2 regions of the Geobacillus sp. FJAT-46040 genome follow, and region 1 is predicted to be linked to the other one. Evidence: a T-box and tRNA genes for the amino acid it is inferred to sense, from the RefSeq annotation. Region 1 holds a T-box; the other holds one or more tRNA genes.
The links. The T-box of region 1 lies ahead of ileS (isoleucine--tRNA ligase). A T-box ahead of a tRNA ligase gene usually reads a tRNA of that ligase, here a tRNA-Ile.
Positions count from the first base shown of each region.

Region 2: it encodes a tRNA-Ile, which carries the amino acid that the T-box ahead of ileS (isoleucine--tRNA ligase) is inferred to sense. The anticodon was not compared.

Region 1 is NZ_NISS01000001.1:1,852,819-1,868,506, forward strand. It holds gene CD000_RS09760 (dihydroorotase) at 1-1,285, opposite strand, end outside; gene CD000_RS09765 (aspartate carbamoyltransferase catalytic subunit) at 1,248-2,174, opposite strand; gene CD000_RS09770 (solute carrier family 23 protein) at 2,362-3,642, opposite strand; gene pyrR (bifunctional pyr operon transcriptional regulator/uracil phosphoribosyltransferase PyrR) at 3,801-4,340, opposite strand; gene CD000_RS09780 (RluA family pseudouridine synthase) at 4,525-5,439, opposite strand; gene lspA (signal peptidase II) at 5,440-5,931, opposite strand; gene ileS (isoleucine--tRNA ligase) at 6,015-8,789, opposite strand; T-box leader at 8,841-9,061, opposite strand; gene CD000_RS09795 (DivIVA domain-containing protein) at 9,159-9,671, opposite strand; gene CD000_RS09800 (YlmH family RNA-binding protein) at 9,750-10,523, opposite strand; gene CD000_RS09805 (YggT family protein) at 10,646-10,918, opposite strand; gene CD000_RS09810 (cell division protein SepF) at 10,922-11,350, opposite strand; gene CD000_RS09815 (YggS family pyridoxal phosphate-dependent enzyme) at 11,364-12,038, opposite strand; gene pgeF (peptidoglycan editing factor PgeF) at 12,035-12,859, opposite strand; gene CD000_RS09825 (YlmC/YmxH family sporulation protein) at 13,107-13,349, opposite strand; gene sigG (RNA polymerase sporulation sigma factor SigG) at 13,447-14,226, opposite strand; gene sigE (RNA polymerase sporulation sigma factor SigE) at 14,346-15,065, opposite strand; gene spoIIGA (sigma-E processing peptidase SpoIIGA) at 15,118-15,688, opposite strand, start outside.
Region 2 is NZ_NISS01000001.1:2,909,741-2,925,428, forward strand. It holds gene CD000_RS15585 (serine hydrolase) at 1-175, opposite strand, end outside; gene guaB (IMP dehydrogenase) at 280-1,746, opposite strand; gene CD000_RS15595 (YaaC family protein) at 1,872-2,849, shown strand; rRNA gene rrf (5S ribosomal RNA) at 2,894-3,010, opposite strand; rRNA gene CD000_RS15610 (23S ribosomal RNA) at 3,362-6,290, opposite strand; tRNA gene CD000_RS15615 (tRNA-Ala) at 6,539-6,614, opposite strand; tRNA gene CD000_RS15620 (tRNA-Ile) at 6,621-6,694, opposite strand; rRNA gene CD000_RS15625 (16S ribosomal RNA) at 6,914-8,471, opposite strand; gene CD000_RS15630 (HD-GYP domain-containing protein) at 8,718-9,785, opposite strand; gene gyrA (DNA gyrase subunit A) at 9,931-12,387, opposite strand; gene gyrB (DNA topoisomerase (ATP-hydrolyzing) subunit B) at 12,540-14,462, opposite strand; gene recF (DNA replication/repair protein RecF) at 14,509-15,627, opposite strand; gene yaaA (S4 domain-containing protein YaaA) at 15,639-15,688, opposite strand, start outside.

The sequences.
Region 1 (15,688 bases):
ACTCTCTCCCTTTCTCCCATACGAGTGTACCGCCGACAAACGTCATCACCGGCCAGCCTTGGCACACCCAGCCGGCAAACGGCGTATTTTTCCCTTTGGACGCAAACGTCTCGGGATCAATCGCTTCTTCTGTTTCCAAATCAATGACCGCAATATCCGCCGGCGCCCCGACGGCAAGCCGCCCGGCCTTGAGGCCGAAACATTGCGCCGGCTTGATCGTCAGCCAATCGACAAGCTGCTTTAATGTAAACACGCCTGTTTTGACGAAATGGGTATATAAGAGCGGAAACGCCGTTTCGAGCCCAACGATGCCAAACGGCGCCGCCTCGATGCCTTTCGCTTTTTCCGCAGCCGTATGCGGCGCGTGGTCCGTGGCGATAAAATCGATCGTGCCGTCGAGCAGCCCTTCCATGAGCGCTTCACGGTCCGCGCGGCTGCGCAGCGGCGGGTTCATTTTGTAGTTCGCATCAAGCCCTGGAATATCCTCATCGCACAAGAGCAGATGGTGCGGCGTCACTTCGGCGGTGACGCGGATGCCGGCCCGCTTCGCGTCGCGGACGACGCGCACCGATTCTTTCGTGCTGATATGGCAGACGTGATAATGGCATCCGGCTGCCTCGGCAAGCAAGACGTCGCGGGCGATGTGCACCGCCTCGCAGACGGATGGAATGCCGCGAAGTCCATAGCGCCGGGCGAACTCGCCGTCATGCACCGCTCCGCCGTTTGTCAGCGTGTCGTCCTCGCAATGGGCAACGATCGCCATATCGAGCGCCGCCGCCTGTTTCATCGCTTCAAACATCATCCCGGCCGACTGGACGCCGACGCCGTCATCGGTAAAGGCGAACGCCCCTGCTTCTTTTAGCGCCGCAAAATCGGTCAGCTCCTCCCCTTTTTGCCCAATCGTGATCGCCGCGTACGGAAGCACGTTGACGCGCGCCGTTTCGCGGATGCGGGCTTGCAGCCATTCCATCTGCTCTTTCCGATCCGGCGCTGGGTTCGTGTTCGGCATGGCAGCAACCGTCGTAAATCCGCCTTTCGCCGCGGCGAGCGTGCCCGTTTCAATCGTTTCTTTCGCTTCGCCGCCCGGTTCGCGCAAATGAACGTGCAAGTCGATCAGGCCAGGAACGATGAGACGGCCGCCAACGTCGATAACGTCCTCCTCATTCGCTTCCAGCGGCTGTTCATAGAGGATCGCTGCAATGGTTCCGTGTTCGATTTTGATATGTGTCCGCATCAATTCCCCATCTTTATTGAACGACATGCCATTTTTCAGCCATACGCCCATGCTCCATTCTCCCTTCCATTGCCCGTTTTAAGACAGCCATCCGGACGTAGACGCCGTTTTCCATTTGTTTAAAAATGCGCGATGCCTTCGCTTCGACAAGTTCGCTTGCGATTTCGACCCCGCGGTTGACCGGCGCCGGGTGCAAGATGATGGCGCCCGATTTCATCCGCAGCGCCCGCTCAAGCGTCAGCCCGTACCGCGCATGGTACTCTTCTTTTGTCAGCCCCATCGTTTCCGCATGGCGTTCATGTTGGATGCGCAAAAGCATCACGACATCGGCGCGGGCGATGGCCTCATCGATGTCGACGTACGTCCCGTACGGATTCGTTTCATCTTTCCACTCCGCCGGTCCGGAAAACAGGACGTTTGCCCCCAGCCTTGTCAACACTTCCGCATTGGAGCGGGCGACGCGGCTATGACGGATGTCGCCGATGATCGCCACCGTCAAGCCAGTGAAGGCGCCAAACTCTTGGCGGATCGTCAATAAATCCAAGAGCGACTGGGTCGGATGGTGCCCGCAGCCGTCGCCGGCGTTGATGATCGGAATGCCGACCGCATGGCGGAGCGCTTCGAAATACGCATCTTCGTGATGGCGGATGACAACCGCATCGACGCCGATCGCCTCAAGCGTCCGTACGGTATCGTACAGCGTCTCCCCTTTTTGCACGCTCGAGCGTTCCGGGTCAAATGGAATGACATGAAGCCCAAGCTTCCGTTCCGCCATCTCGAAGCTGCATTTCGTGCGCGTGCTCGGTTCGAAAAACAAGTTGGCGACGTACATCGGCGCCGCCGGGCGCCAGATGCGCCCGCTGCGGAACGCTTCCGCTTCATCGAGCAAACGGTGGATTTCATCAAGCGGCAGTTCACTTAATGCGAAAAGATGGGTCATCGGTCTCGCTCCTTTTCGTTTTTTCGCGAAAAAAAACACCTTGCCGGCCAGGCAAGGTGTGACGATCGGCGCATGGCAGAGCCGAAGAAGGTGCACTCCGGCCCTGGATGCGCCTGTTTTCACACCTTTTTAAGCCTCGCGGGACTTAATTAAAAGGTGCTTTCTCCTATTAGGCGACATGGTCGCTCTAGTTTTCTTCAAATAGGTTTTCCGCGGCTTGCGGACGCCCCGGCAAAATCAAGTTGAGGAGGACGCCGACAATGGCCGAGAGCGCCATCCCGGTAATTTGGAAGCTGTCGCTGATTTTCAGCACCGCTCCGCCGATGCCGATGACCAAGATGACCGAGGCGATGACCAAGTTGCGCGTCGCGCCGAAGTCGATGCGGCTGTCAACGAGCATCCGCAGTCCGGACGAGGCGATGATGCCAAACAGCAAGATCGACACACCGCCCATGACCGGCGTCGGAATCGAGCTGATCAGCGCCGTGATTTTGCCGACGAAGCCGAAAGCGATCGCGATGACCGCCGCGCCGGCCAGCACGTAGACACTGTAGACGCGGGTGATCGCCAGCACACCGATGTTTTCCCCGTACGTCGTTTTCGGCGGACCGCCAAGCAAGGCGGAGATCATCGTCGCCGTTCCGTCCCCTAAAATCGAGCGGTGCAGCCCCGGTTTTTGAATGAGGTCGCGGCCGACGACTTTGCTTAAGACGAGCTGGTGGCCGATATGCTCGGACAAGGTGACGATCGCCACCGGCACCATGAGCATGACGATCTCGGCAGTGATGCGCACCGGATAATCGGCAAACGGGATCAAGAAATCCGGCCATTCGAACCATTTCGCCGCCGCCACTTTCGACAAATCGACGAGCCCGACCGCCAACGCGTAGAGATAGCCGACGACAATGCCGACAAGCACCGGAATCAAGCTCAACATGCCGCGCGCGAGCACGGAGCAGACGATCGTGGCCGCGAGCGTCACGAGCGCCACCGAGAAATGGAGCAAGCTGTATTTGCCGTCCGGGCCGTTCATCGCCATCCCGACCGCCGTCCCGGCCAAGCCGAGGCCGATGACGATGATGACCGGGCCGACCACAACCGGCGGCAACAGTTTCATCACCCAGCGGTAGCCGGCTTTTTTAATGATGAGGGCGACAACCCCGTACACCAATCCGGCGAGGAAGCTGCCGATCATGGCCGCTCCCGGGCCGCCAGCCGTTTTCGCCGCGATGATCGGCGCAATGTAGGCGAACGACGAGCCAAGATACGCCGGCACTTGCCATTTCGTAATGAGCAAAAACGCCAATGTTCCAAGCCCGCTTGTCAGCAAGGCGATCGACGGATCTAAGCCGACTAAGTACGGCACTAAAATCGTCGCCCCAAACATGGCGAATAAATGCTGAAGGCTTAAGGTGATCCATTGCCCAACAGTCGGGCGGTCTTGAATGTCCAACACCGGTTTGTTCATCTTTCGTCACTCCTTTGATCAAATGAGCGAGGCTTGCTTTCTAGTGTGCACAAAAAAATCCCTCTTTGCCCGCGAAGACGCAAAGAGGGTGCAGAAACAGCCGAAACGATTCCGCCCCTTTTGCAGCCTCACGGGACTGCTCTTAAAAGGGTGCTTCGCTATTTTTCATGAATGGAGACTTGATCGATGCCGTCCACTTCCGAAAGCTCCACGACGATCAGTTCCGAACGAGAGGTCGGCACGTTTTTGCCGACGAAATCAGCGCGGATCGGGAGTTCCCTGTGGCCGCGGTCAACAAGCACGGCGAGCTGGATGCGCGCCGGGCGGCCCAAATCCATGACCGCATCCATCGCCGCCCGCACCGTCCGGCCGGTGAAGAGCACGTCATCAACTAAAATGACATTCCGCTCGGTCACCGGAAACGGCACATTCGTTCCTTTCACAAGCGGTTCATGATCATCCGTTTTTACCGTCAAATCGTCGCGATACAGCGTAATATCGAGTTCACCAACGGGAACGGACGCCCCTTCAATTTGCTCGATCCGCTCCGCCAAGCGGCGCGCCAAGTAAATGCCGCGCGTTTTAATTCCGACAAGCACGCAGCCGTCAATGCCTTTGTTTCGTTCGATGATTTCGTGGGCGATGCGCGTCAAAGCGCGGCGAATCGCCTGTTCGTCCATCACGACCGCCTTTTGCATCCAAGCCACCTCCGTTGGCACAAAAAACCCCCCGCCTGTGAAGCGGGGGATGGCGCGCTTATCACCAAACAAGATGGGCATACATCGCCCTTCTTTGTCATTCCGACCCCTTTTCAGCCTCACAGGACTGAACTTAAAGGTTCCTGTTCACTTGTTTTCATTGTAAAGCGGCTGCGTCCGTTTGTCAATCGTTTTTTCGCAGCCATTCGAGCAATTCGGCAAACTCTGGAGGCAACGGTGCTTCAAACTCCAAATACTCGCCGCTTCTCGGATGACGGAAGCCAAGCACCCCGGCGTGCAGCGCCTGGCCGTCGATGGCGAGCGTTTTTTTCGGCCCGTATTGCGGGTCGCCAGCGAGCGGGTAGCCGATGTATTTCATATGGACGCGAATTTGGTGCGTCCGCCCCGTTTCCAGCTGGCACTCCACATACGTATAATGGCGAAACCGCTCGAGCACGCGGAAATGGGTGACCGCTTCCTTCCCGTTTTCTTCGGTGACCGCCATTTTCTTTCGATCGCGCTTGTCGCGGCCGATCGGCGCGTCGATCGTCCCGTAATCGTGTGGAATGACGCCGTGGACGATCGCCTTGTAGCGGCGCGTCACCGTTTTGTTCACGAGCTGCTCGACGAGCGAGCGGTGGGCGGCGTCGTTTTTCGCCACCATCAACAGTCCTGATGTGTCTTTGTCAATGCGATGGACGATGCCGGGGCGAAGCACGCCGTTGATCCCGGACAAGTCGCGGCAATGGGCGAGAAGCGCATTCACAAGCGTGCCGCGCATATGCCCGGGCGCCGGGTGGACGACCATGCCGCGCGGTTTGTTGACGACAAGGACATCCTCGTCCTCGTAATAAATGTCGAGCGGAATCGGCTCCGGTTCCACATGAAGCGGCTCCGGCTCCGGCGGTGAGACGGCGACCGCGTCGCCCGCCTCGCATTTGTAGTTCGCCTTGACCGTCTCGCCATTGACGGTCACAAGCCCGTTTTTGATCCATTGCTGCACTTGCGAACGCGACCATTCGTCATTTAGCGCCGCGATCACTTTATCGATCCGCTCGCCGTCATATTCGTCTTCGATGTGAAACGTGATCGTGTCCATCTACTCATTCCCTTTCTCTGGTGTCGCGAAAAAAAACATATGGACAAACAGCAAGATGACGCCGACGGTCAGCGCCGAGTCGGCGATATTGAACACCGGAAAGCTGTACGTGCCGATGTACGTATGAATAAAGTCGACCACTTCTTTCCGGAATACGCGGTCGATAAAATTGCCGATCGCCCCGCCGAGCATCAGCCCAAGCCCCACGCCGGCCAGGCGCTCGGAAGGCTTCAGGCGGCGGATGTAAATCACGATCGCCGCCACGACAATAACCGTAACCAAATAAAAGAGCCAAAACTGCCCTTCCAGCATGCCCCACGCCGCGCCGCGATTGCGGTGCGACGTAATATAGAGTACATTGTCAATGACCGGGATGCTTTCCCCAAGCCGCATATAGCGGACGACAAGCCATTTCGTCCATTGATCGAGGATGATGACCGCCGCCGCAATCCAATAGTATGCCACCGTGCCAAGTCCCCCTGTCCTTCTCATTCATCCTTTTTGCATTGTAGCATAATTCGCCATGGCAAACAAATGAAGCGACAAGGCTACCTTGGGGCAGCCTGCCGCTTTTGTTATGCCGAATAATGTTCGTTCACAATGTGCGCGCAGCGCGGACAAAGCGTTGGATGCGACGGATCGGCGCCGACTTCTTTCGTCACCGTCCAGCACCGCTCGCACGTCTCGCCTTCCGCCGGGCGGACGAGGACGGCTACGTGGTCGAGCCGCTCGGCTTCGGCCGGTGCGGCGTCATACGGCTCATCGGCAACGGAAAACGCGGAAACGATGAGAAGCTGGCGCAAGTCGGCATCAAGCGACGCCAACAGCTTCCGCGCCTCGTCTTTCGGGTAGACCGTGACGCTCGCGGTCAGCGATTTGCCGATCACTTTTTCGTTGCGCGCATTCTCGAGCGCTTTTAACATGTCATCTCGTACATCCATAAACGCATCCCATTTCGCGAGCAGCGCTTCTTCGCCGTCGATCGCGATCGGCTCTGGCATATCGGTGAGCTGGATGCTTTCGACGTTTTCTCTTCGATTCGGGATATGCTCCCACACCTCATCGGCGGTATGCGGCAAAATCGGCGCGATGAGCTTCGCCAACGCGACGACCGTTTCATAGAGCACCGTCTGCACGGCGCGGCGGGCGCGCGAGTCGGCCGCTTCGATGTACAAAATGTCTTTCGCCATATCCAAGTAAAACGCGCTCAGCTCGACGGTGCAGAAATGGTTCATCTCATGGTAAACCGCGGCGAAATCGTAGCTGTCATAGGCCTTTTTCACTTTGGCGATCAGCTTGTTCAACTTCGCCAGCATATAGCGGTCGACTTCGCCAAGCTCCCCAATCGGCACGGCGTTTTGGTTCGGATCGAAATCGAACAAGTTGCCGAGCATAAACCGGAACGTGTTGCGGATTTTCCGGTACACTTCCGACACTTGTTTTAAAATATGGTCGGAGATGCGCACGTCCGCTTGGTAGTCAACCGAAGCGACCCAAAGGCGCAAAATGTCGGCGCCAAACTGTTCCATCACCTTCGCCGGCACGACGACGTTGCCGAGCGACTTGCTCATTTTCCGCCCTTCGCCGTCCAAGACAAAGCCGTGGCTCAACACGCCTTTATACGGCGCTTTGCCGGTGACGGCAACGGCGGTGGACAGCGATGAGTTGAACCAGCCGCGGTATTGGTCGGAGCCTTCCAAGTACAAATCAGCCGGACGCACGAGATCGTCGCGTTCGACCAACACGGCTTGGTGCGACGAACCGGAGTCAAACCAGACATCCATAATGTCCGTTTCTTTCGTAAAGATGCCGTTCGGGCTCGACGGATGGGTGAATCCTTCCGGCAGCAAGTCTTTCGCCTCGCGTTCAAACCAGACGTTCGACCCGTATTGGCGGAACAAGTTCGACACATGCTCAATCGTCTCATCGGTGATGATCGGTTCACCGTTTTCGCCGTAAAAGACCGGAATCGGCACCCCCCAGGCGCGTTGGCGGGAAATGCACCAGTCGCCGCGGTCGCGCACCATGTTGTGGATGCGGATTTCCCCCCACTCCGGAATCCATTTCGTTTCCTTAATCGCTTGAAGCAGCTCGTTGCGGATTTTATCGATCGATGCAAACCATTGCGTTGTCGCCCGGAAAATCGTCGGCTGCTTTGTCCGCCAGTCGTGCGGATACGAGTGGGTGATAAACCCAAGCTTCAATAAAGCGCCGACTTCCTCAAGCTTCTGTGTAATCGCCTTGTTGGCGTCTTCGTAAAACATTCCGGCAAATCCCGGCGCTTCCTCGGTCATGTAGCCGCGTTCATCAACCGGACAAAGGACCGGAAGCCCATATTTTTGCCCAACGAGAAAGTCGTCTTCCCCGTGGCCCGGCGCCGTATGGACGCAGCCCGTACCGGCGTCGGTCGTGACGTGTTCGCCGCACACAACAAGCGAGTCGCGCTCATAAAACGGATGTCTCGCCACGACGTATTCAAGCTCTTTTCCTTTGACCGTTTTGACGACCGACCATGCGTCCCAACCGATTTCTTTCGCCACCGATTCCGCCAAGGCGGCAGCGACGACATACCGTTTTCCGCTGACATCGACAACATAGTAATCCAAATCCGGATGAACCGCGATCGCTAAGTTCGCCGGAATCGTCCACGGCGTCGTCGTCCAAATGACGATTCGCTCATCGCCCTCAAGCACGCCTTTGCCGTTTTTCACCGGGAAGGCGACATAAATCGACGGCGAGCGCTTGTCTTTATATTCGATTTCCGCTTCGGCGAGCGCCGATTCGCTTGACGGCGACCAATAGACCGGCTTCAACCCTTTGTAGATGAGCCCTTTTTTCGCCATTTCGCCAAACACTTTAATTTGCTGGGCTTCGTACTCCGGTTTGAGCGTAATGTACGGGTTGTCCCAGTCGCCGCGCACACCGAGCCGCTTGAATTGCCGGCGCTGGTTGTCGATTTGTTCATACGCATATTGCTCGCACCGCTTGCGGAACTCGGCGACGCTCATCGATTTGCGGTCAACTCCTTGCTTGGCAAGGGCCGTTTCGATCGGCAAGCCGTGCGTATCCCAGCCCGGCACGTATGGGGCGCAATAGCCGCTCATGGATTTGTAGCGGACGATGATATCTTTTAAAATTTTGTTCAGCGCATGACCCATATGAATGTCGCCGTTGGCATACGGCGGGCCGTCATGCAGAACAAACAGCGGCCGTCCTTTCGTCCGCTCCTGCACTTTCCGGTAAATGTCCATCTCTTCCCATTTTTTTTGCATTTCCGGCTCCCGCTTCGGCAAGTTACCGCGCATCGGGAAGTCGGTTTGCGGCATAAGCAGCGTCTCTTTGTAGTCCATCTTCGCTCCTCCTTCAAGCATCAAATCAAAATAAAAAACCGTTCTCCCCCGGCAAGGGACGAGAACGGTCTCGCGGTACCACCCTTCTTGGCCATGCAAACGACGCACAGCCCACTTTTCATTCGTAACGGGAATGACGCGCCATGGCCTACTGGATGTTCGGCATGGAACTCCAGGGTGATGTTCACTCTTGCGCCGATGCCGGGCTTCCACCATCCCCGGCTCGCTGCGACCGGCCGTTCAAGAGCTACTGTCCCTTTCATCGTCGATGACTATTTCACTATTCATCCGGAAAAAAGCCAACCGCCTCCCACGGCGGCTGATGCGGCGATTTTTGCCAATTATTATAACCGAAACGTCTTCGGTTCGTCAAGGCTGTGACAGCGGTTCTCTCGCCCCTTCTTCCAAATCCGGCGCCTCATACTCCATCAACTCGTCCCAATCGCGGCTGTTGATCATATCGAGCTGGGCCTCGACAAGCATGCGGAAACGGGCGCGGAACACTTTCGACTGCCGCTTCAGCTCCTCGATCTCGAGGGCGATTTTCCGCGATTTCGCTAATGCATCGCTGATGATGCGCTCGGCGTTTTTTTCCGCCTCTTTAATGATCAGCTTCGCCTCTTTTTGCGCATTCCGCTTCACTTCTTCCGCTGCTTCCTGTGCAACAAGAATCGACTTATTGAGCGTCTCTTCAATGTTCGCAAAGTAGTTCAGCTTTTCCGTCAGTTCGGCCACTTTTTCTTCCAGCTGTTTTTTTTCACGGATGAGCATTTCATAGTCTTTAATGACTTGATCGAGAAACTCGTTCACTTCGTCTTCATCGTACCCACGAAACCCGCGGCTGAATTCCTTGTTGTGAATATCCAATGGCGTCAACGGCACAACGGCCACCTCCGTCTCCATCATTCCTTTTCTTCACTTTCATTCGACATGGTTTGCCGATTTCCTGCCGTCATTTGCTTATTTTTGTCGGCCAATCTGAACGAGCCAGCGCTCTTTTTTCGTCGGCCCTTCCACCGAAAACAGCTTGCAGCGGCCAAAACCGCGCGCCGACAGGACATCGCCCGGTCCGCAGAGGAAATCCGGCTTGTCCACCACCTTCCAGTTGACTTTGACAAGCCCGCTTTCAACAAGCGCACGCGCTTTCTCGCGCGCAAGGCGAAACGCCTGAGCGAGCACAGCATCGAGCCTTAGAGAAGACACCGTGACCGTTCCTTCCTCCCACGTTTCGGCAAGCGGCATGGCTGCCGACAACGGAAGCGGCTCAAGCGCAACCGGAGCTTTGCCGATCGTTTCGACATGCAAGCGGACGTAGTCGGCGACTTCAGCAGCAACAAAAAACTGAATTTCCCCATCCCGAATGAGAATATCGCCAAACTTGCCGCGCCGCAAGCCAAGCGACATCAGCGCCCCCAACACATCGCGATGTTCAAGGGAAACGAATTTCGCCGGATAGCGGACGGCAAACAGTACAATGCCATAATCCTCTTCCTCAGGATCGATATACGGCGGAGCGAGAAACACCCGCTTCCGCTCGACAAACGGGGCGCCGCCGAAAAAGAACGCGCGCACATCTTCCGCACCGCCGGCGATGCTTTGCACGATTTGCTGCTCGCGCGGATCGAGAAAATCGGTCAGCTTCGGAGCGTACTGACGGCTCACCATCTCCTTCCACTCGAGCACTTGATCAATGAACGGATGTTCCTCTTTGCGAAAATGCTGATACAGCTCCACTCGACGTCACCTTGCTTTCATGGAAGAAAGGAACCCACAACGGATTCCTCTCTGCGAGTTTCGCCCTTCCGCCTTTTTGCCTGCCGAGCGGAGAGCGGCGGCGCCGTGCGCGCAAAACGAAGTTAAAACTGCGACTGAAGAATGTCGAACAGGGCGTGAAGCCCTCTCGTCGCGAATTCAAGAACGATAAACGCGACGATTGGGGAGACGTCAATGATGCCAAGCGGCGGAATGACCCGCCGAAACGGCTCCAAATACGGCTCGCAAATAGCGGCCAACATCTGTCCGAACCGCGTTTCGCGCGCATTGGGAAACCATGACATTAAAATATAAATGATCAGCGCATACGAGTACACTTGAATCACTGTCGTCAAAAACGTGAGTACATAATCCAACAGCTACCACCTCTTCATCGGTCTGTCATCCTCGCCGTCGAGCGAAATCGAGCCGCTGACGTCGACGTTTTCCGGGGTGCATAAAAAAATTTTTGTGCCGACTTGCTGAATGTCGCCGCCAATGGCGTACACCGTGCCGCTTAAAAAGTCGACGATCCGCTTCGCCTGCTCATGCTGGATGCGCTGCAAGTTGACGATGACCGCGCGCCGGCTTTTCAAATGGTCGGCGATCTCCTGCGCCTCCGCATACACCCTCGGCTCAGCAAGCACGACTTTCGCCGATTTTTGCACGCTTTGCAGGCTGACGACGTTCGCCTTGCCTGCCGTCTTCGGCAGCGCCTCTTCTTCCGGCTGTGGCGCCTCATATTCTTCTTCATAGTCTTCGTAGTCTTCTTCTAAAAAATAATCACGGAATTTTTTCATCAATCCCATCCGGTTTCACCTCCTACAATGATCCAACAAGCGCGCTGCCTATGCGCACAAACGTCGCTCCTTCCTCGATGGCGATCGTGTAATCGTTTGACATGCCCATTGACAGTTCGGTGCATGGGGCATGGGCCATTCCCAACGCCTGAACGTGTTCCTTCAGCATCCGCAATTGGCGAAAGCAAGCGCGCAATACCGCTTCGTCGTCCGTGTGCGGCGCCATCGTCATCAATCCGACGACTTCGATGCGCGAAAAGGCGCGAAGTTGTTCAATAAACGGAATCGTTTCTTCGGGGGCGAGCCCGTGTTTGGTCACTTCCCCCGACACGTTCACTTGCACAAAACATTTTACTGGCCGCACCGCCCGTTTTTCAATTTCTTTCGCGAGCGACAAGCGGTCGAGTGAATGAATGTAATCGACTTTATCAATAATGTCTTTGACTTTGCGCGACTGAAGCGTCCCAATGAAATGCCACGTCGCTTGATTTCCGATCCGTGCATGCTTTTCAATCAATTGGTCGGAGCGGTTTTCGCCGAGGTCGGCAATGCCGGCGTCAAGCACCTCCATCGCCCGCTCGGCATCGACATATTTAGTGACCGCCACGATGCGCACGCCGGCCGGATCGCGGCCGACGCGAGCGCAGGCCGCCTCGATTTCTCGGCGAATGGCCGCCAAGTTGTCGCGCACCGTCATGCCGTCTCCTCCCTTCGGCCGATAAACGCCAACATCCTTCCAGTCGTTCCGCGGTCGCGGCGGTGGGAAAAAAACAACGCTTCCTCACAGCTTGTACAGCGTTCTGACACATAAATATGGCTGTTCGGAACGCCAGCCGCGATCAACTGAAGCCGATTGGCTTCCTTTAAGTCGAGCGCATATTGCCCTGGGCTTGTTTCCCGCCATGGCAACGGGCTTTCCGGAGGAATCGTCGGGCGCAGACTGTCCACGACACGGTCGTCAACCGTATAACAGCACGGACCGATGGCAGGTCCGATGGCAACATAGATGTCGCTCGGCGCGATGTGTTCGCGCGTTTGCCAAAGCCGCACCATGTGACCAGCGATGCCGCCCGCCGTTCCCCGCCACCCGGCATGAGCAAGGCCGACTAACCCAGCAGATGGCGCCACAAAATAAATGGGCACACAATCGGCAAAACAAAGCGCGAGCAATACCTCCGCTTCGTCTGTATACAACCCGTCGACCCCTGGAACCGCCGTGGCGAAATCTTGCGCTCCGTTCCCCCGTTCGTTTTTCGTCACCTTCCGAATGTCGGCGCCATGCACTTGTTCACAACATACCCATCGCTCAAGCGGGAATGAGAGCCATTGCGCCAAACGCCCGCGGTTGGCGACAACAACCGTGCGATCGTCGCCGACGTGCAGCCCCATATTCAGCGAAGCGAACGGCCCTTTGCTCTCCCCGCCATGTTTCGTCGTCAATCCAGCGACGGCTCCAGCAAACGGAGGCGCACCGCAGCGGAGCCAGCCGCGGGCTTCTTGTTGAAAAATGTCCGGCATTCGCGTCAACCTCACGCTGTTTTTTGTAGTTTTTTATCACTTTTTTTCCTATTTTATCATAGTTTGTTTATCCATGATAACCTTTATTTATGATTTTGTCGAAACATTGCCGCAGAAATTGTCCAACCCTTATTGCCGCCCGAAAACCGCGCTGGCGGCATAGCCGATCTGCCCACGAAAAGCGGAAAGGTCTGCAACATCGTCCTGCCGCGTTGCAAGCGACGGGGCCAATCGTTGCACCAGCCGTTTAATCGGAATCATGAAGGCGGACTAAAATAACATCGGCTCCGATTTTGACGATGTTCTGCCATGGAATGACGACCGCCTCTTCGCGGCCGAACAGCCCGAGCATCTTTCCGGCGCCTAAAATAATGAGTGAGCGGATTTTTCCAGTATTTAAATCAATATCAATGTCCCCAATATTGCCAAGCTTCTTCCCATTGGCTACATTGACGACATCTTTCGTCTGAAATTCGGAAATTCTCATCACGGTTTTTCTCCCCGCCTTTCCTCTCTCCCTCTTTTTCATCTATATGAAGCCAAATGTGCAGTTATGTGCCAAAGAAAAAGGCTGCACCTGCAGCCTGTTACACTTGGATGTTTTTATTCATTTGCCGGATCGCCGCTTTTTCGAGCCTCGACACTTGCGCTTGGGAAATGCCGATTTCCTCGGCCACTTCCATTTGCGTCTTTCCTTGGAAAAAGCGTTTGCGGATGATCATTTTTTCCCGCTCATTCAACCGCCGAAGCCCTTCCTTCAAGGCGATTTCTTCGATCCATTGGCTGTCGCGGTTGCGCTCATCGCTCAGCTGGTCCATCACATAAATCGGGTCGCCGCCGTCGTTGTAAATCGGCTCAAACAACGAAACAGGATCTTGAATGGCATCGAGGGCAAAAACCACTTCCTCATGGGCGACGCCGAGTTCTTTGGCAATTTCCTCGGTTGACGGTTCTTTCGCCGTCTCGCTCATGAGCCGCTCTCGCACTTGCAACGCTTTGTAGGCGATGTCGCGCAGCGAGCGCGAAACGCGGATCGGGTTGTTGTCGCGCAAATAGCGGCGGATTTCGCCGATGATCATCGGCACGGCGTAAGTGGAAAACTTCACGTTTTGATTGAGGTCAAAATTATCAATCGATTTCATAAGTCCGATGCAGCCGACTTGAAACAAATCATCGACAAATTCGCCTCGGTTGTTGAAGCGCTGAATGACGCTCAACACGAGGCGCAAGTTGCCGTTTACTAATTTTTCTCTTGCCTCCAAATCCCCCTCATGCATCCGTCGAAACAGTTCACGCATTTCCTCATTTTTGAGGACGGGAAGCTTCGAAGTGTCTACGCCGCAAATCTCGACTTTGTTCCTCGTCAAGTTGTTCCCTCCCATCAGGAGATGCTAAGTCGTCAGTTTTCAGTATCTCCTTGGAAGGGAAAAATATGCACAGCCTGTCCGACGCGGAAAAAGCGGCGGAATTTCGCTCCCGCCGCCCGCTACATCATTTTATTGAATTCTTTGCGCAACCGTTTAATGATCCGCTTCTCGAGCCGCGATATGTACGATTGCGAAATACCGAGCAAATCAGCGACGTCTTTTTGCGTCTTTTCTTCGCCGCCGGAGAGGCCAAAACGCAATTCCATAATTTGCTTCTCGCGGTCGCTCAGCTGGCGCAAGGCGTTTAAGAGCAAGCGCCGGTCGACATCCGCTTCCAAATCTTTCGTAATCACGTCGTCATCCGTTCCCAACACGTCGGAAAGCAACAGCTCGTTGCCATCCCAGTCGATATTGAGCGGTTCATCAAACGACACTTCCGCCCGCACTTTGTTGTTGCGGCGCAAATACATTAAAATTTCGTTTTCAATGCAGCGCGACGCGTATGTCGCCAGCTTGATCTTCTTCTCTGGGTTGAACGTGTTGACCGCCTTAATGAGGCCGATCGTTCCAATGCTGATCAAATCTTCAATGTGAATGCCGGTGTTTTCAAACTTGCGCGCAATGTAGACGACAAGACGCAAATTGCGTTCGATCAAAAGCGATCTTGCCGTGTCATCACCGGCGGCGAGCCTGGCAATCAGCTGCTCCTCTTCTTCTTTTGTCAGCGGCGGCGGGAGGGCTTCGCTGCCTCCGATATAATAAATTTCATCCGCCTTCAGGCCAAGCTTGGCCAAAAGCTTATACAGCCAGTTCATGAAGCGAAGTTTCCATTTTCTCATGAAAATCCCCCTTCTAAACGGATCAAAAGTGAGTATGATATACTAACAAAACCTACGAAGCGGTCAGCTTTCTTCCCGCCTGCACCATTTTCGGATGGACGATGCAGTCGTACTCCCCATCCGTCGACAGCGGATCAGCGCTTAGCGCCACAAGCCCTTGCGCTACTTCCAACCATTCGTTTTCGTACCGCAGCATAATGCGGTCTGGCTTAACCGCCGCCATCATTTGTGGACCGCTGCCAACCGCACGGTACGGAATGAGACGGAGGCGATGGACCCACCGCTCCGGCGGGGAAGCCAGCATCATGGGAGAGCTGAGACAACCCAGTAGCTCCTCAGGAAGCACGGCCTTTGCTTTTTCCTGTTCGACTACCATCACCGGCGTTTTTGTCAACGGATCGACGAGCTGGTTGCCGCTGTCAATCAAGCCGCGCAGCATAAGCGGCCGCCCGTCCCATACGATCTTGACCTCAATGATATATTCAAACCGCAGTTTTTTTTCGCGAATCGCCTCCACCCTTCGGCGAGAAAAAAGCCATAAAACCGGAAACCCGATGACAACAAACAGCCAACTGACTGGATCGCCCGCTCCGGGATGACGCATGAGAAGCATTCCTTGGCGG
Region 2 (15,688 bases), 1.1 Mb from region 1:
CGATATTTTTTTCATACAAAATTCTTCCCGTTTGTGCATCCACTAAAATCGCAGCATCCGCCCGGATGTCAAGCGGGGCGCTTTCCGCCTTCACCGTCTGTTGAAACGGACCAAACGTTAAACAAAGGCAAATCGACAGCAACCAAAACAACCAGTTTTGTTTTCTCCTCCTCACAATGACACCCTCCTCACACAACCGTTATTGTAACATACCGTCGGCCAAAAAAATAGACGGAGGACATGTCTCCGTCAAAGTTGAGCCGATCGGCGCAACTCCGATCAAAAAGCAGAGTAGTTCGGCGCTTCTTTCGTAATTTGCACGTCATGCGGATGGCTTTCACGAAGCCCCGCGCTCGTCATGCGGATAAACTGCGTTTTTTCGCGCAACTCTTCCAAATTGCGGGTTCCACAATAGCCCATGCCGGCGCGCAACCCACCGACAAGCTGATAAATCGTGTCGGCAAGCGGCCCTTTGTATGGAACGCGTCCCTCGATGCCTTCCGGGACAAACTTTTTCGCATCTTCTTGAAAATAGCGGTCTTTGCTGCCGCGCTCCATGGCTGCGACCGATCCCATGCCCCGGTACACCTTAAAGCGGCGGCCTTGGTAAATTTCCGTCTCACCCGGGCTTTCGGAAACACCAGCAAGCAAGCTGCCGAGCATAACCGCATGCGCCCCAGCCGCGATCGCCTTCACAATGTCGCCGGAATATTTGATCCCGCCGTCAGCGATGATCGGGACGCCATGTTTGCGCGCCTCAGTCGCACAGTCGTAGATCGCCGTAATTTGCGGCACACCAACCCCGGCGACAACCCGGGTCGTGCAGATGGACCCCGGACCGATTCCGACTTTAATAATGTTCGCCCCAGCCTCAATCAAGTCGCGCGTCCCTTCAGCTGTCGCGACATTGCCGGCGATGATGTTCAAGTCCGGGTATTGGCGTCGGATGTTGGCCACCGTCTCTAGGACGCCTTTCGAATGGCCGTGCGCCGTGTCAACGACAATGACATCAACCCCTGCCTCAACAAGCTTTTTGACGCGAATCATCGTGTCCGCCGTCACCCCGACGGCCGCCCCGACAATCAGCCTCCCTTTCGCATCTTTCGCCGAATTCGGGAACTCAATGACTTTTTCAATATCCTTGATCGTAATTAATCCCTTCAGCACACCGTTTTCATCAACAAGAGGCAGTTTTTCGACCTTGTGTCGCTGCAAAATTTTCTCTGCTTCCTCCAACGTTGTCCCCACCGGAGCAGTGATCAAGTTTTCCTTCGTCATTACCTCGGAAATTTTAATCGAATAGTCTTGAATGAAACGCAAGTCACGGTTCGTAATAATGCCGACCAATTTTTGCTCCTCGGGGTTGTTGACGATCGGCACCCCCGAGATCCGATATTTACTCATTAAGTGTTCTGCATCATACACTTGATGATCCGGCGTTAGGAAAAACGGGTCCGTAATGACGCCTCGTTCCGACCGTTTCACCTTGTCGACCTGCTCGGCCTGCTGTTCGATCGACATATTTTTGTGAATGATGCCAAGGCCTCCCTGACGCGCCATCGCAATTGCCATCTCCGCTTCGGTGACCGTATCCATCCCAGCGCTGAGAATCGGGATGTTCAACTGCAGCGTATCGCTCAACTTCGTGGTTACATCAACATCGCGCGGCAATACGTCCGACTTCGCTGGGATGAGAAGAACGTCATCAAACGTCAATCCTTCCTTGGCGAATTTCGCTTCCCACATGTTTTCTCCCCCTTGTCCGGAAATATTATTAGTAGCTTAACAACTGGTTAAACTACTGTCAAGGAATCAAGAAAATGTCCAACTTTTCAGTTATTTCAAGACAATTCTATGTAAGGGGGGTAAAAATGTTCGGAAATCACGGTCAACTGTTTCGCCTTTCTGTTTTCCGCTCGGCCGATACTGCGCAGCAATTTTTGCGGCAATGCTATCAACAGCTGCAGCGGGATGACGCCGTCCAACGCAGTTATGCAAACTGTTACCCATTTTTATATTATCTGGAACACGGGCAAAACTTTTACGCCGCTGCCCAGCAGGCGCCGCTGTCCATCAAGCCGGTTCTCTTGTTTTACGGCATGGTGCAGCTCTTAAAAGCATGCCTGCTCACTGTCGACCCCGACTACCCGGAATCAACATCGGTCTTGGCCCATGGTGTATCAGCAAGAAAACGAAAAAAACAGGGCTACGAATTTTTAGATGATGAAGTGAAAATACAAAAAAACGGTTTATTCGCACATTTTTCTGAAAAAATGTTTCATGTGAAACAAGAAGCTGGGGAAAAATTTCGCATGGGCACGCTGTTGCAACGAATTGGCGAGTTGCATGAAACGTTTTTTCTTCTAAGCGGGCGAAAAAAACCGTTATCCTTGCCTGTTGTACATACTGCTTCGCCGCCGATGCTCGCCATCCCAAAAGTGATTTTGGACCACTACCATATGTCGTTGTCCCGCTTTGTCCAATATCTCTGTGAAGAAGGACAAGGAAAGCGGCTTTCGTTCGCCAAAGAAGAAGGAGAATTTCTGTATTTTCATATAGAATCGCCGCTGTCGCCGGCCGGAGAAGGTCCGTTTTTATTCCATCTTGACGGTACACTCCGAATTCCAGTCAAGAAAGAGAAAACATTCTCGCTTCCAGAAATACACGCCCATTACTTGTTGCTGTATAACTTGAGCATGATTTCGCGCTATGAGACGGAATGGTGGAGCGAGCTTCTCCATTCTTACCCAAGCAAGGCATACACTTTTATTCTTGAGTTTCTCTCCGTGTCGGCGGAAAAAGTGCCGTTGCTGCTTCATGAATACTTAATGCGGAAATTTTTGGGTTGAATCAAATCAAAAATCCCCTGCTGTATATACAGCAGGGGATTTTCGCCTAGCAACGACCTACTCTTGCAGGGGCGCTGGCCCCAACTACCATCGGCGCTGGAGGGCTTAACTTCCGTGTTCGGGATGGGAACGGGTGTTTCCCCTCCGCCATAGCCACTAGGCAACAATGGACAAGTCTTGTTATAAGGAAAGTTGACCTGTTGTCAAGACTTTTTCATTCCCTCAAAACTAGATAACCGTGCTCAGGAAGAAGCCGCTCGCCTGCGCTTTTCGCATTGTCCAGCTCCGGCTCGCCGCCGCTCGGGGTCAAATAACCTTCGCCTTCGGGATCGGAAATCCCTGCAGGCGAAGAACATTTGCCCGTCGCGGCGAACCGCTCGCCTGCGCTTTTCTTTGTCCAGTTCCAGCGCCTAGCTCTCTTCTGCCAAATAACCTTCCCCCTCGGGGTGCAAGCACCCCTGCGGGTGAAGAACATTTGGCTTCGAGAGCTAATCGCGGCGCTTTCACTTTTCTAGGTTAAGCCCTCGATCGATTAGTATCCGTCAGCTCCACGTGTCGCCACGCTTCCACCTCGGACCTATCGACCTCGTCATCTTCGAGGGATCTTACCCGCTTTGCGCGGTGGGAAATCTCATCTTGAGGGGGGCTTCACGCTTAGATGCTTTCAGCGCTTATCCCGTCCGCACATAGCTACCCAGCGGTGCCCCTGGCGGGACAACTGGTACACCAGCGGTGCGTCCATCCCGGTCCTCTCGTACTAAGGACAGCTCCTCTCAAATTTCCTCCGCCCGCGACGGATAGGGACCGAACTGTCTCACGACGTTCTGAACCCAGCTCGCGTACCGCTTTAATGGGCGAACAGCCCAACCCTTGGGACCGACTACAGCCCCAGGATGCGATGAGCCGACATCGAGGTGCCAAACCTCCCCGTCGATGTGGACTCTTGGGGGAGATCAGCCTGTTATCCCCGGGGTAGCTTTTATCCGTTGAGCGATGGCCCTTCCATGCGGAACCACCGGATCACTAAGCCCGACTTTCGTCCCTGCTCGACCTGTCCGTCTCGCAGTCAAGCTCCCTTGTGCCTTTGCACTCTCCGAATGATTTCCAACCATTCTGAGGGAACCTTTGGGCGCCTCCGTTACCTTTTGGGAGGCGACCGCCCCAGTCAAACTGCCCACCTGACACTGTCTCCCACCCCGCTAAGGGGTGCGGGTTAGAATTTCAATACCGCCCGGGTGGTATCCCACCGACGCCTCCACCGAAGCTGGCGCTCCGGCTTCCCAGGCTCCCACCTATCCGGTACAAGCGATACCAAAATTCCATATCAGGCTGCAGTAAAGCTCCACGGGGTCTTTCCGTCCTGTCGCGGGTAACCTGCATCTTCACAGGTAGTATAATTTCACCGGGTCTCTCGTTGAGACAGCGCCCAAGTCGTTACACCTTTCGTGCGGGTCGGAACTTACCCGACAAGGAATTTCGCTACCTTAGGACCGTTATAGTTACGGCCGCCGTTTACTGGGGCTTCGGTTCGCACCTTCGCTTCCGCTCAGCGCTCCCCTTAACCTTCCAGCACCGGGCAGGTGTCAGCCCCTATACGTCGCCTTTCGGCTTCGCAGAGACCTGTGTTTTTGATAAACAGTCGCTTGGGCCTTTTCACTGCGGCTCTTCAGGGCTCTTCACCCCAAAGAGCACCCCTTCTCCCGAAGTTACGGGGTCATTTTGCCGAGTTCCTTAACGAGAGTTCTCCCGCGCGCCTTAGGATTCTCTCCTCGCCTACCTGTGTCGGTTTGCGGTACGGGCACCTCTTCCCTCGCTAGAGGCTTTTCTTGGCAGTGTGAAATCGGGGACTTCCGGATCAATCCGTCGCCGTCACCGCTTGGCCTTATGATCCGCGGACTTGCCTGCGGATCAGCCTTGCGGCTTGGACAGGCTCTTCCAGCCGCCTGCTCGCCCTATCCTCCTGCGTCCCCCCATCGCTCAAACGGGAAGAAGGTGGTACAGGAATCTCAACCTGTTGTCCATCACCTACGCCTTTCGGCCTCGGCTTAGGTCCCGACTAACCCTGAGCGGACGAACCTTCCTCAGGAACCCTTAGGCTTTCGGCGCAGAGGATTCTCACCTCTGTTTTCGCTACTCATACCGGCATTCTCACTTCTAAGCGCTCCACCAGTCCTTCCGGTCTGGCTTCTCTGCCCTTAGAACGCTCCCCTACCGATGACCAACGGTCATCCCGCAGCTTCGGCGGCACGTTTAGCCCCGGTACATTTTCGGCGCAGAGTCACTCGACCAGTGAGCTATTACGCACTCTTTAAATGGTGGCTGCTTCTAAGCCAACATCCTGGTTGTCTCGGCAACTCCACATCCTTTTCCACTGAACGTGCACTTTGGGGCCTTAGCTGGCGATCTGGGCTGTTTCCCTCTCGACCACGGATCTTATCACTCGCAGTCTGACTCCCGGGCATAAGTCGTTGGCATTCGGAGTTTGACTGGGTTCGGTAACCCGATGAGGGCCCCTAGCCCAATCAGTGCTCTACCTCCAACACTCTCCATCCCGAGGCTAGCCCTAAAGCTATTTCGGGGAGAACCAGCTATCTCCAAGTTCGATTGGCATTTCACCCCTACCCACACCTCATCCCCGCACTTTTCAACGTGCGTGGGTTCGGGCCTCCAGCCGGTGTTACCCGGCCTTCACCCTGGACATGGGTAGATCACCTGGTTTCGGGTCGACGACGACGTACTTTTCGCCCTATTCAGACTCGCTTTCGCTGCGGCTCCGCCTCTTCGGCTTAACCTCGCACGCCATCGTCACTCGCCGGTTCATTCTACAAAAGGCACGCCATCACCCATCAACGGGCTCTGACTACTTGTAGGCACACGGTTTCAGGTTCTCTTTCACTCCCCTCCCGGGGTGCTTTTCACCTTTCCCTCACGGTACTGGTGCACTATCGGTCACTAGGGAGTATTTAGCCTTGGGAGATGGTCCTCCCTGCTTCCGACGGGATTTCCCGTGTCCCGCCGTACTCAGGATCCGCTCGGGAGGGAACGAAGTTTCGACTACAGGGCTCTCACCTTCTCTGGCCGGCCGTTCCAGACCGGTTCGTCTACCCCGTCCCTTTCTCACTCCCATCGTGAGCGGTCCTACAACCCCAAGAGGACATGCCTCTTGGTTTGGGCTGTTCCCGTTTCGCTCGCCGCTACTTGGGGAATCGCGGTTGCTTTCTTCTCCTCCGGGTACTAAGATGTTTCAGTTCCCCGGGTGTGCCCTCCATGCCCTATGGATTCAGGCATGGATACTGCCCCATTACGGACAGTGGGTTCCCCCATTCGGACATCTCCGGATCAACGCTTGCTTACAGCTCCCCGAAGCGTTTCGGCGTTTGCCCCGTCCTTCATCGGCTCCTAGTGCCAAGGCATCCACCGTGCGCCCTTTCTAGCTTAACCTATCGCGCTCTCGGCTTCTTCCTTTGCTTTATCGGTTATCTAGTTTTCAAGGAACGAAGCTGCTGCCTTGAGTCTGCTTCTTTGCAGCTTTGCGCCGAGGAATCCATCTTCCTTGAACCTGCTGGAAGACGAAGGCGCAAAGTAGCTCCTTTGAATTCGCTTCTTCGCTGGTTTGTGTCGAGGAATTCGGCTTCTCCGAATCCGCTTGTAGACGCAAAGCGACTTCTTTGAAACCTCTTACCTTGATATGGTGGAGCCTATCGGGATCGAACCGATGACCTCCTGCTTGCAAAGCAGGCGCTCTCCCAGCTGAGCTAAGGCCCCATCCAATGGGCCTAAGTGGACTTGAACCACCGACCTCACGCTTATCAGGCGTGCGCTCTGACCAGCTGAGCTATAGGCCCATATACACATTGCAAGGAACAATAAGTTCCCTCAAAACTAAACAAAACAGCAAGCGTCATTATAATCAAACTGATAGGTTTTGTCAAGAAATTCTGTCTAGCTTCGGCTCGCCGCCGCTCGGGGTCAAATAACCTTCGCCTTCGGGATGTAAACATCCCTCTAGGCGAAGAACATTTGCCCATCGCGGCGAAACGCTCGCCTCCGCTTTTCGTCCTTAGAAAGGAGGTGATCCAGCCGCACCTTCCGGTACGGCTACCTTGTTACGACTTCACCCCAATCACTTGCCCCACCTTCGGCGGCTGGCTCCCGTAAGGGTTACCTCACCGACTTCGGGTGTTGCAAGCTCTCGTGGTGTGACGGGCGGTGTGTACAAGGCCCGGGAACGTATTCACCGCGGCATGCTGATCCGCGATTACTAGCGATTCCGGCTTCATGCAGGCGAGTTGCAGCCTGCAATCCGAACTGAGAGCGGCTTTTTGGGATTCGCTCCCCCTCGCGGGTTCGCAGCCCTTTGTACCGCCCATTGTAGCACGTGTGTAGCCCAGGTCATAAGGGGCATGATGATTTGACGTCATCCCCACCTTCCTCCGACTTGTCGCCGGCAGTCCCTCTAGAGTGCCCACCTTCGTGCTGGCAACTAGAGGCGAGGGTTGCGCTCGTTGCGGGACTTAACCCAACATCTCACGACACGAGCTGACGACAACCATGCACCACCTGTCACCCTGTCCCCCCGAAGGGGGAACGCCCAATCTCTTGGGTTGTCAGGGGATGTCAAGACCTGGTAAGGTTCTTCGCGTTGCTTCGAATTAAACCACATGCTCCACCGCTTGTGCGGGCCCCCGTCAATTCCTTTGAGTTTCAGCCTTGCGGCCGTACTCCCCAGGCGGAGTGCTTATCGCGTTAGCTGCAGCACTAAAGGGTGTGACCCCTCTAACACTTAGCACTCATCGTTTACGGCGTGGACTACCAGGGTATCTAATCCTGTTTGCTCCCCACGCTTTCGCGCCTCAGCGTCAGTTGCAGGCCAGAGAGCCGCCTTCGCCACTGGTGTTCCTCCACATCTCTACGCATTTCACCGCTACACGTGGAATTCCGCTCTCCTCTCCTGCACTCAAGTCCCCCAGTTTCCAATGACCCTCCACGGTTGAGCCGTGGGCTTTCACATCAGACTTAAGGAACCGCCTGCGCGCGCTTTACGCCCAATAATTCCGGACAACGCTCGCCCCCTACGTATTACCGCGGCTGCTGGCACGTAGTTAGCCGGGGCTTCCTCGTGAGGTACCGTCACCGCGCCGCCTTGTTCAAACGGCGCTCCTTCGTCCCTCACAACAGAGCTTTACGACCCGAAGGCCTTCTTCGCTCACGCGGCGTCGCTCCGTCAGGCTTTCGCCCATTGCGGAAGATTCCCTACTGCTGCCTCCCGTAGGAGTCTGGGCCGTGTCTCAGTCCCAGTGTGGCCGGTCACCCTCTCAGGCCGGCTACGCATCGTCGCCTTGGTGAGCCGTTACCTCACCAACTAGCTAATGCGCCGCGGGCCCATCCGCAAGTGACAGCCAAAGGCCGCCTTTCAACCAAAGACCATGCGGTCTTCGGTGTTATCCGGTATTAGCTCCGGTTTCCCGGAGTTATCCCGGTCTTGCGGGCAGGTTGCCCACGTGTTACTCACCCGTCCGCCGCTGACCAAACCAGAGCAAGCTCCGATTTGGTCCGCTCGACTTGCATGTATTAGGCACGCCGCCAGCGTTCGTCCTGAGCCAGGATCAAACTCTCCAAAAGAAAGTTGATTGGCTTTTCGCATTGTCCAGCTTCGGCCAAAGCGGCCTCCGCTTTTCTTATGACGCTTGCGTTTTGTTTAGTTTTCAAGGAGCTTTTTCGCTGTCCCTTAATGATGACAGTTATTAAATAATAACCCATGGACAACGAAAAGTCAACAACTTTTTTATTTCTTTACCGTCACAAGCAATGTTGATTGTATCATGTGGATGTTGTTTAGGCAATAGTATTTTTTGGAACTGACACTGATCAACCTTGCACCATTTCCTCGATATATATGTCCCGCTGAACGCTTAGTGACAGCAACTGTCCGGTTTCGATGATCTTGACGATCGGCCGGGCTGGCTCGTCCGAAGGAATAAACATAACTTCAGCCATTTCGCCGTTGGAGAGTTTGACGACGGCTCCTGTTTGTAGGCCGATGAGATTGTTCACCAGCGCGGCGACAGCTTCTGTACTCAGTTTGCCGAACTGCTCCCTTTGCATCGTTTCAATGGCCCGAAACGGCGACTGTTTGCGACGGTATAACCGTTCTGAAGTCATGGCATGGTAGACATCAGCGACGGCAACGATCTGGCTGTAAGGGTGAATTCTTTCTGCTTTTACTCCGAGCGGGTAGCCGCTGCCGTCATTTCGTTCATGATGTTGCAACACAGCAAGTTTTGCCCCATGGTTTAGCGCAGGGATTTTTTGCACCATGCGGTAGCTGAAGACAGGGTGCTGCTTTACTTCATTGAACTCGGCTTCAGTGAGCGCTGACGGATTTGTCAAAATTCTCTTACTTACTTTCGCCATGCCACAGTCTGCTAGCACACCGGCAAGGGCGATTTGGTGGCATTCCCCTTCGCTGTATCCAAGCTGCATGGCCAAAAAGCCCGCGAGCAGCCCGACGCTGACGGCATGATGGTGCAAATATTCGTCCTTTGTTGCGTAATGATGCAACATAAGCAACTCCCGTTTTTGGCCCGCCATTCGTTCAAAAAGCGAAGTGATGACCCCTCTGATTTCGCCGATATCAACCGGCAAACCGGCTTGCCACGATTGAAACCATGTTTTGTATCGTTGGACCGCCTCTAAGTAGAAAGCCATCGGCTGTTTGGCAACCGCCGTTGATGCGGAATCGACGTTGGGAAATGGTTCACCGTTAGCAAGCAATGGTTCAACGTCCACTTCCTCAACGAGGAATTTTTCAAGTACGAGTAGCAACGGTTTCGTGATCACGGTGTTTTTCGGTATAATTGGACGTTTCGTCTTGCCGAGCACATCTTCAGCGAGCACGCATCCTTCGCGAAGCTGGGAGCGTTTCACACGGACCATCGATTAGTGCCCCCTTTGTCTTTTTTTCTCTATATTTCTATCGTAACATGATTTTGGCCGCGATGGCAGGCTTTTGAAACAGAAAAACGACGCCCCGCGCCTATAGGCGAAGCGCCGTTTCCGTTAGGCTGAATGATCTTCTTCTTTATTCCTCGTCCCTTTCTTCCTCAGGCACTTTCGCCACCGTAGCGACGCACTCATGCCCATCTTCGCCAGAGAGGCGAATGAGCTTAACGCCTTGGGCGATTCTTCCCGTCCGAGAAATATCGCTGACGGCAATGCGAATGAGCACGCCGCCGGTCGTGATCACCATGACGTCTTCATTGCCGACGACGGTTGTCACCGCAACGACAGGACCGTTTTTATCCGTGACGTTGCACGTTTTCAATCCTTTGCCCCCGCGGCTTTGCACGCGGTATTCCGAGGCCGGAGTGCGCTTGCCGAACCCTTTTTTCGTGACGACAAGCACATCATGATGGTCTTCTAAAATTTCCATGCCAACTACTTCATCCCCGTCATCAAGCGTGATCGCTTTGACTCCAGTCGCGCTGCGGCCCATCGCCCGCACGTCGGTTTCCGGAAAACGGATGAGCATGCCGTTTTTCGTACCGATGATCAAATGCTTTTTGCCATCCGTCAGCCGGACAGAAATCAGTTCATCCCCTTCGCGCAAATGGATGGCGATAAGCCCGTTGTTGCGAATATGGGCGAACGCTGAAAGCGGGGAACGTTTGGCAATTCCTTGCTTTGTCGCAAACACGAGGTAGCGTTCATCGCTAAACTCGCTTTCAATCGGAATCATGGCGTTGATCCACTCATCTTTATCGAGCTCAAGCAAGTTGATGATCGGCAGCCCTTTGGCTGTGCGGCCGAATTCCGGAATCTCGTAGCCTTTTGCCTGATATACTTTCCCTTTATTCGTGAAAAACAGCACGGTATCATGAGTCGACGTAATGAGCAAATGTTCGACAAAATCGTCTTCCGCCGTATGCATGCCTTGCACGCCCCGTCCGCCGCGTTTTTGGCTCCGGTACGTCGATAAAGGCAAGCGCTTGATGTAGCCTTTATGAGTAAGCGTGATGACGACATGCTCTTGTGGAATTAAATCCTCGTCATCGAACTGCTCAACGGCTCCTGAAACGATTTTCGTGCGCCGCTCATCGTTGAACCGCTCCTTAATTTCGCTCAGTTCATCGCGAATGATTTGCAATACTTTCTCTTCGTCGGCCAATACGCCTCTCAGTTCTGCGATCAGACGGACAAGGTCTTGGTATTCTTGTTCGATTTTTTCCCGCTCAAGGCCGGTTAACCGTTGCAGGCGCATATCCAAAATCGCCTGCGCTTGCCGTTCACTGAGTGAGAACCGCGCCATCAGCCCTTCGCGCGCCGCCTCCGTTGTCTGTGAGCGGCGGATGAGGTCGATCACTTCATCCAAATGGTCAAGGGCGATGCGCAACCCTTCCAGAATGTGAGCACGCGCCTCGGCTTTTTTCAGCTCAAACGCCGTCCGCCGGCGGATGACGGTTTTTTGATGGTTTAAATAATGCTCCAAACACTCTTTTAAGTTCAGCACTTTCGGCTCGCCGTTTACCAAAGCAAGCATGTTGATGCCAAAACTCGTTTGCAATGCCGTATGTTTGTACAAATTGTTCAACACAACCTTCGCGTTGGCATCGCGCCGCACTTCGATAACGATGCGCATGCCGCTCCGATCCGACTCGTCGCGCAAGTCGGTGATGCCGTCAATTTTTTTGTCGCGCACAAGTTCGGCGATCCGCTCGATCAGTTTCGCCTTGTTTACTTGGTAAGGGAGCTCGGTCACAATGATCGTTTCCTTGCCGTTTGGCTGCTGCTCGATTTCGGCCTTGGCGCGCAATGTAATGGAGCCGCGACCCGTTTCGTACGCCTTGCGGATGCCGCTGCGGCCGATAATTTGTCCAGCGGTTGGAAAGTCAGGTCCTGGGATGTATTCCATCAAATCGGCAACCGTCATCTCCGGATTTTGGCTTAATGCCAACAAGGCATCAATCACTTCGCCAAGCTGGTGCGGCGGAATGTTCGTCGCCATTCCGACAGCGATGCCGGATGAACCGTTGACAAGCAAATTAGGAAACCGGGACGGCAGCACGACCGGTTCTTTTTCCGAACCGTCATAGTTGTCTTGATAGTCAATCGTGTCTTTGTTGATATCGCGCAAAAGCTCCATGGCGATTTTCGACATGCGCGCTTCCGTGTAGCGCATCGCTGCTGCCGCGTCGCCGTCAATCGATCCGAAGTTGCCATGTCCGTCGACAAGCATGTAGCGGTAGTTGAAATCTTGCGCCATGCGCACCATCGTGTCATACACGGCGGCATCCCCGTGCGGATGATATTTCCCGATCACTTCGCCGACGATGCGAGCCGACTTTTTATACGGTTTATCGGCAGTCATGCCGAGGTCGTGCATGGCATATAAAATGCGGCGATGCACCGGCTTCAGCCCGTCGCGCACGTCCGGCAGGGCGCGCGAAACGATGACGCTCATCGCATAGTCAAGAAACGAAGAACGCATTTCCTGGCTGATGTTCACTTCGCGGATGCGCGGTTGTTCGTGTTCTGCCATTCGTTCAAACCTCCCTTTGAAACCTCCTCCAGTCCGGACCGCCCGGCCAGGCGGACGCGGACGGACGGCGGGCGCCGCTTCGCTCGCGCGCCGGGTGTCCCCGTCGGCAAGGTGAAGCGAGGAGGGCGGCTGATTCCCTCTTTTTTTTTATCCTAAATGTCCAAGTTTTTCACATAACGGGCATTTTCTTCGATGAACTGGCGGCGCGGCTCAACTTTATCGCCCATTAAAATTTCAAACGTTTCATCTGCGTCAATGGCGTCTTGCAAGCTCACTTGCAGCAACGTTCTCGTTTCCGGATTCATCGTCGTTTCCCAAAGTTGCTCCGGATTCATTTCGCCCAATCCTTTATAGCGTTGAATCGTCGGTTTTGGCTGGTCCGGCAGCTCGGCAAGGATTTTCTCAAGCTGGCGGTCGTTGTAAGCATAACGCACCTGTTTTCCCTGCTCGATTTTATACAGCGGCGGCTGAGCGATATAAATGTAGCCGTGTTCAATCAATTCCCGCATATAACGGTAAAAAAATGTTAAAAGAAGCGTGCGAATATGGGCCCCGTCAACATCGGCGTCGGTCATGATAATGACCTTATGGTAACGCGCCTTTGAGATGTCAAACTCTTCGCCAATGCCCGTGCCAAGGGCGGTAATAATCGCCCGCACCTCATTGTTCGACAAAATTTTGTCCAAGCGCGCTTTTTCCACGTTAAGGATTTTCCCGCGCAGCGGCAAAATCGCTTGGAAATGGCGGTCGCGCCCTTGTTTCGCGGAGCCGCCGGCCGAATCGCCCTCGACGACATACAGCTCGCTGATCGACGGGTCTCTTGACGAACAGTCAGCCAGTTTGCCCGGCAAATTGGAAATTTCAAGCGCACTTTTGCGCCGCGTCAGTTCGCGCGCTTTTTTCGCCGCCAGCCGCGCCCGCGCCGCCATCATGCCTTTTTCGACGATTTTTCGGGCAATCGTCGGATTTTCAAGCAAAAACGTTTCAAATTGTTCGGAAAAGACAGCGTCGGTCACCGTGCGCGCATCGCTGTTGCCGAGCTTCGTTTTCGTTTGCCCTTCAAACTGCGGCGATGGATGCTTGATCGACACGATGGCCGTCAGCCCTTCGCGCACATCTTCGCCAGTCAAATTCGTGTCGTTTTCTTTAAAAATTTGCTGCTTGCGAGCGTAATCATTGATAATGCGCGTCAGCGCCATTTTAAAGCCAGATTCATGTGTGCCGCCTTCATGCGTATGAATGTTGTTGACAAACGAATAAATATTGCTCGTATAGCCGTCGTTGTACTGCAAGGCGATTTCTACGGCAATGCCGTCACGCTCGCCAGCGATATAAATTGGCTCTTCGTGCAGCACTTCTCGTGTTCGGTTCAAATGACGGACGTATGAACGAATGCCGCCTTCGTAAACATATTCGTTTTTTCGGCTGTCAACCCGTTCGTCCGTCAGCGTGATTTTTAAGCCGCGATTTAGAAAGGCGAGCTCACGCAACCGAGTGGCCAGCGTTTCATAGTCAAATTCGGTCGTCTCAGTGAAAATTTCCGGGTCCGGCTTAAAACGGGTCGTCGTTCCGGTCCGGTCTGTCTCGCCGATGACTTGCAAGTCGGTGCACGGTTCTCCGCGCTCGTACCGCTGGTAATGGATTTTTCCATCCCGATAGACGTAAACTTCGAGCCATTCCGATAAGGCGTTGACGACCGAAGCGCCAACGCCGTGCAAGCCGCCGGACACTTTATAGCCCCCTCCGCCAAATTTCCCACCGGCATGAAGGACGGTCATAATGACTTCGACGGCGGGACGCCCGGTCGCCTCGTGAATGTCAACCGGAATGCCACGCCCGTTGTCGGCGACGGTGATGCTGTTGTCTTTGCCGATCGTCACATCGATGTTTGTGCAATAGCCCGCCAACGCCTCGTCGATGCTGTTGTCGACGATTTCCCAAACGAGATGGTGCAGTCCTTTCGGCCCCGTCGAGCCGATGTACATCCCCGGGCGCTTGCGGACCGCTTCAAGGCCTTCAAGCACTTGGATTTGGCTTGCATCGTACGTCTGCTCAACCCGTTGTTCCATTGTCATGCCTGATCACCTACGCTTTCTTTGCAAACGTTCAACGGTCTCGCGGTCAAGAAGGAGCGGTTACCGAACCAGAATGGACTCGATAAATAGCCGCTTCTTGAATGATATCGTGCTTAATGCCGTCAATGCTTGTTGTTGTGACAAAAGTTTGCACTTTTTTCCGGATGGCATCAAGGAGGTGGGTTTGCCGAAAGTCATCAAGTTCTGACAACACATCATCCAGCAATAAAATGGGGTAATCGCCTAACTCGGAAAAGATGAGCTCAAGTTCTGCCAGCTTGACCGCTAGCGCGGTTGTACGTTGTTGCCCCTGGGAACCGAAAGTTTGCACGTTTTTTCCATTCACGAAAAACGCGATGTCATCACGATGCGGGCCGACCAGCGTTGTTCCCCGCTGAACTTCCCGTTCCCTCATGGCGGCGAACGTTTCACTGTATGCTTCTACTATTCTCGACAATTCCGCCTTTTCTGATACGTCGACCGACGGTTCGTATCGGATGCAAAGCTGTTCGGCGCCGCGGCTGATTTCATAGTGGATTGGCATCGCCCATTGCTCAAGCAGCGACAAAAACTGGCGGCGCCGCAGCGTAATTTTGGCCGCCAGCAATACAAGCTGCTCAGTTAACACATCAAGAACCGCCTCATCGCTCCGCTCGCGCGCCTGCATCATTTTTAAGTAATGATTGCGTTGTTGCAGCAGCTTTTGGTATTGGCTCAAATCATGTATATACACAGGCGACACTTGCCCGATTTCCATATCGACAAATCGGCGCCGCACTTGCGGACTTCCCTTGACTAAACTCAAGTCTTCGGGAGCAAACATGACGACATTCAAATGGCCGACGTATTGGCTGAGCCGCTGCTGTTCAATATGGTTACATCTTGCTTTTTTTCCTTTTTTTGAAATAAGCAACTCAAGCGTTAACGACCCGCTTCGTTTTTCCGCTCTTCCTTCTATTTTAGCATACTCTTCATTCCAACGGATAAGGTCTTTATCGTTGGACGTGCGGTGCGACTTCGCCATAGCCAAAACATAAATGGCCTCCATCATGTTCGTCTTTCCTTGGGCATTTTCTCCTAAGATGACGTTCACGCCCTCACCAAAATTCAGCGTTTCATACTCATAATTCCGGTAATTCGTCAACGTTAAGTTGGTCAAAAACACCGAACCTTCACCTACTCCGCTTTTACGACGACGAACATGCCAAACGGTTCAATGTCGATCC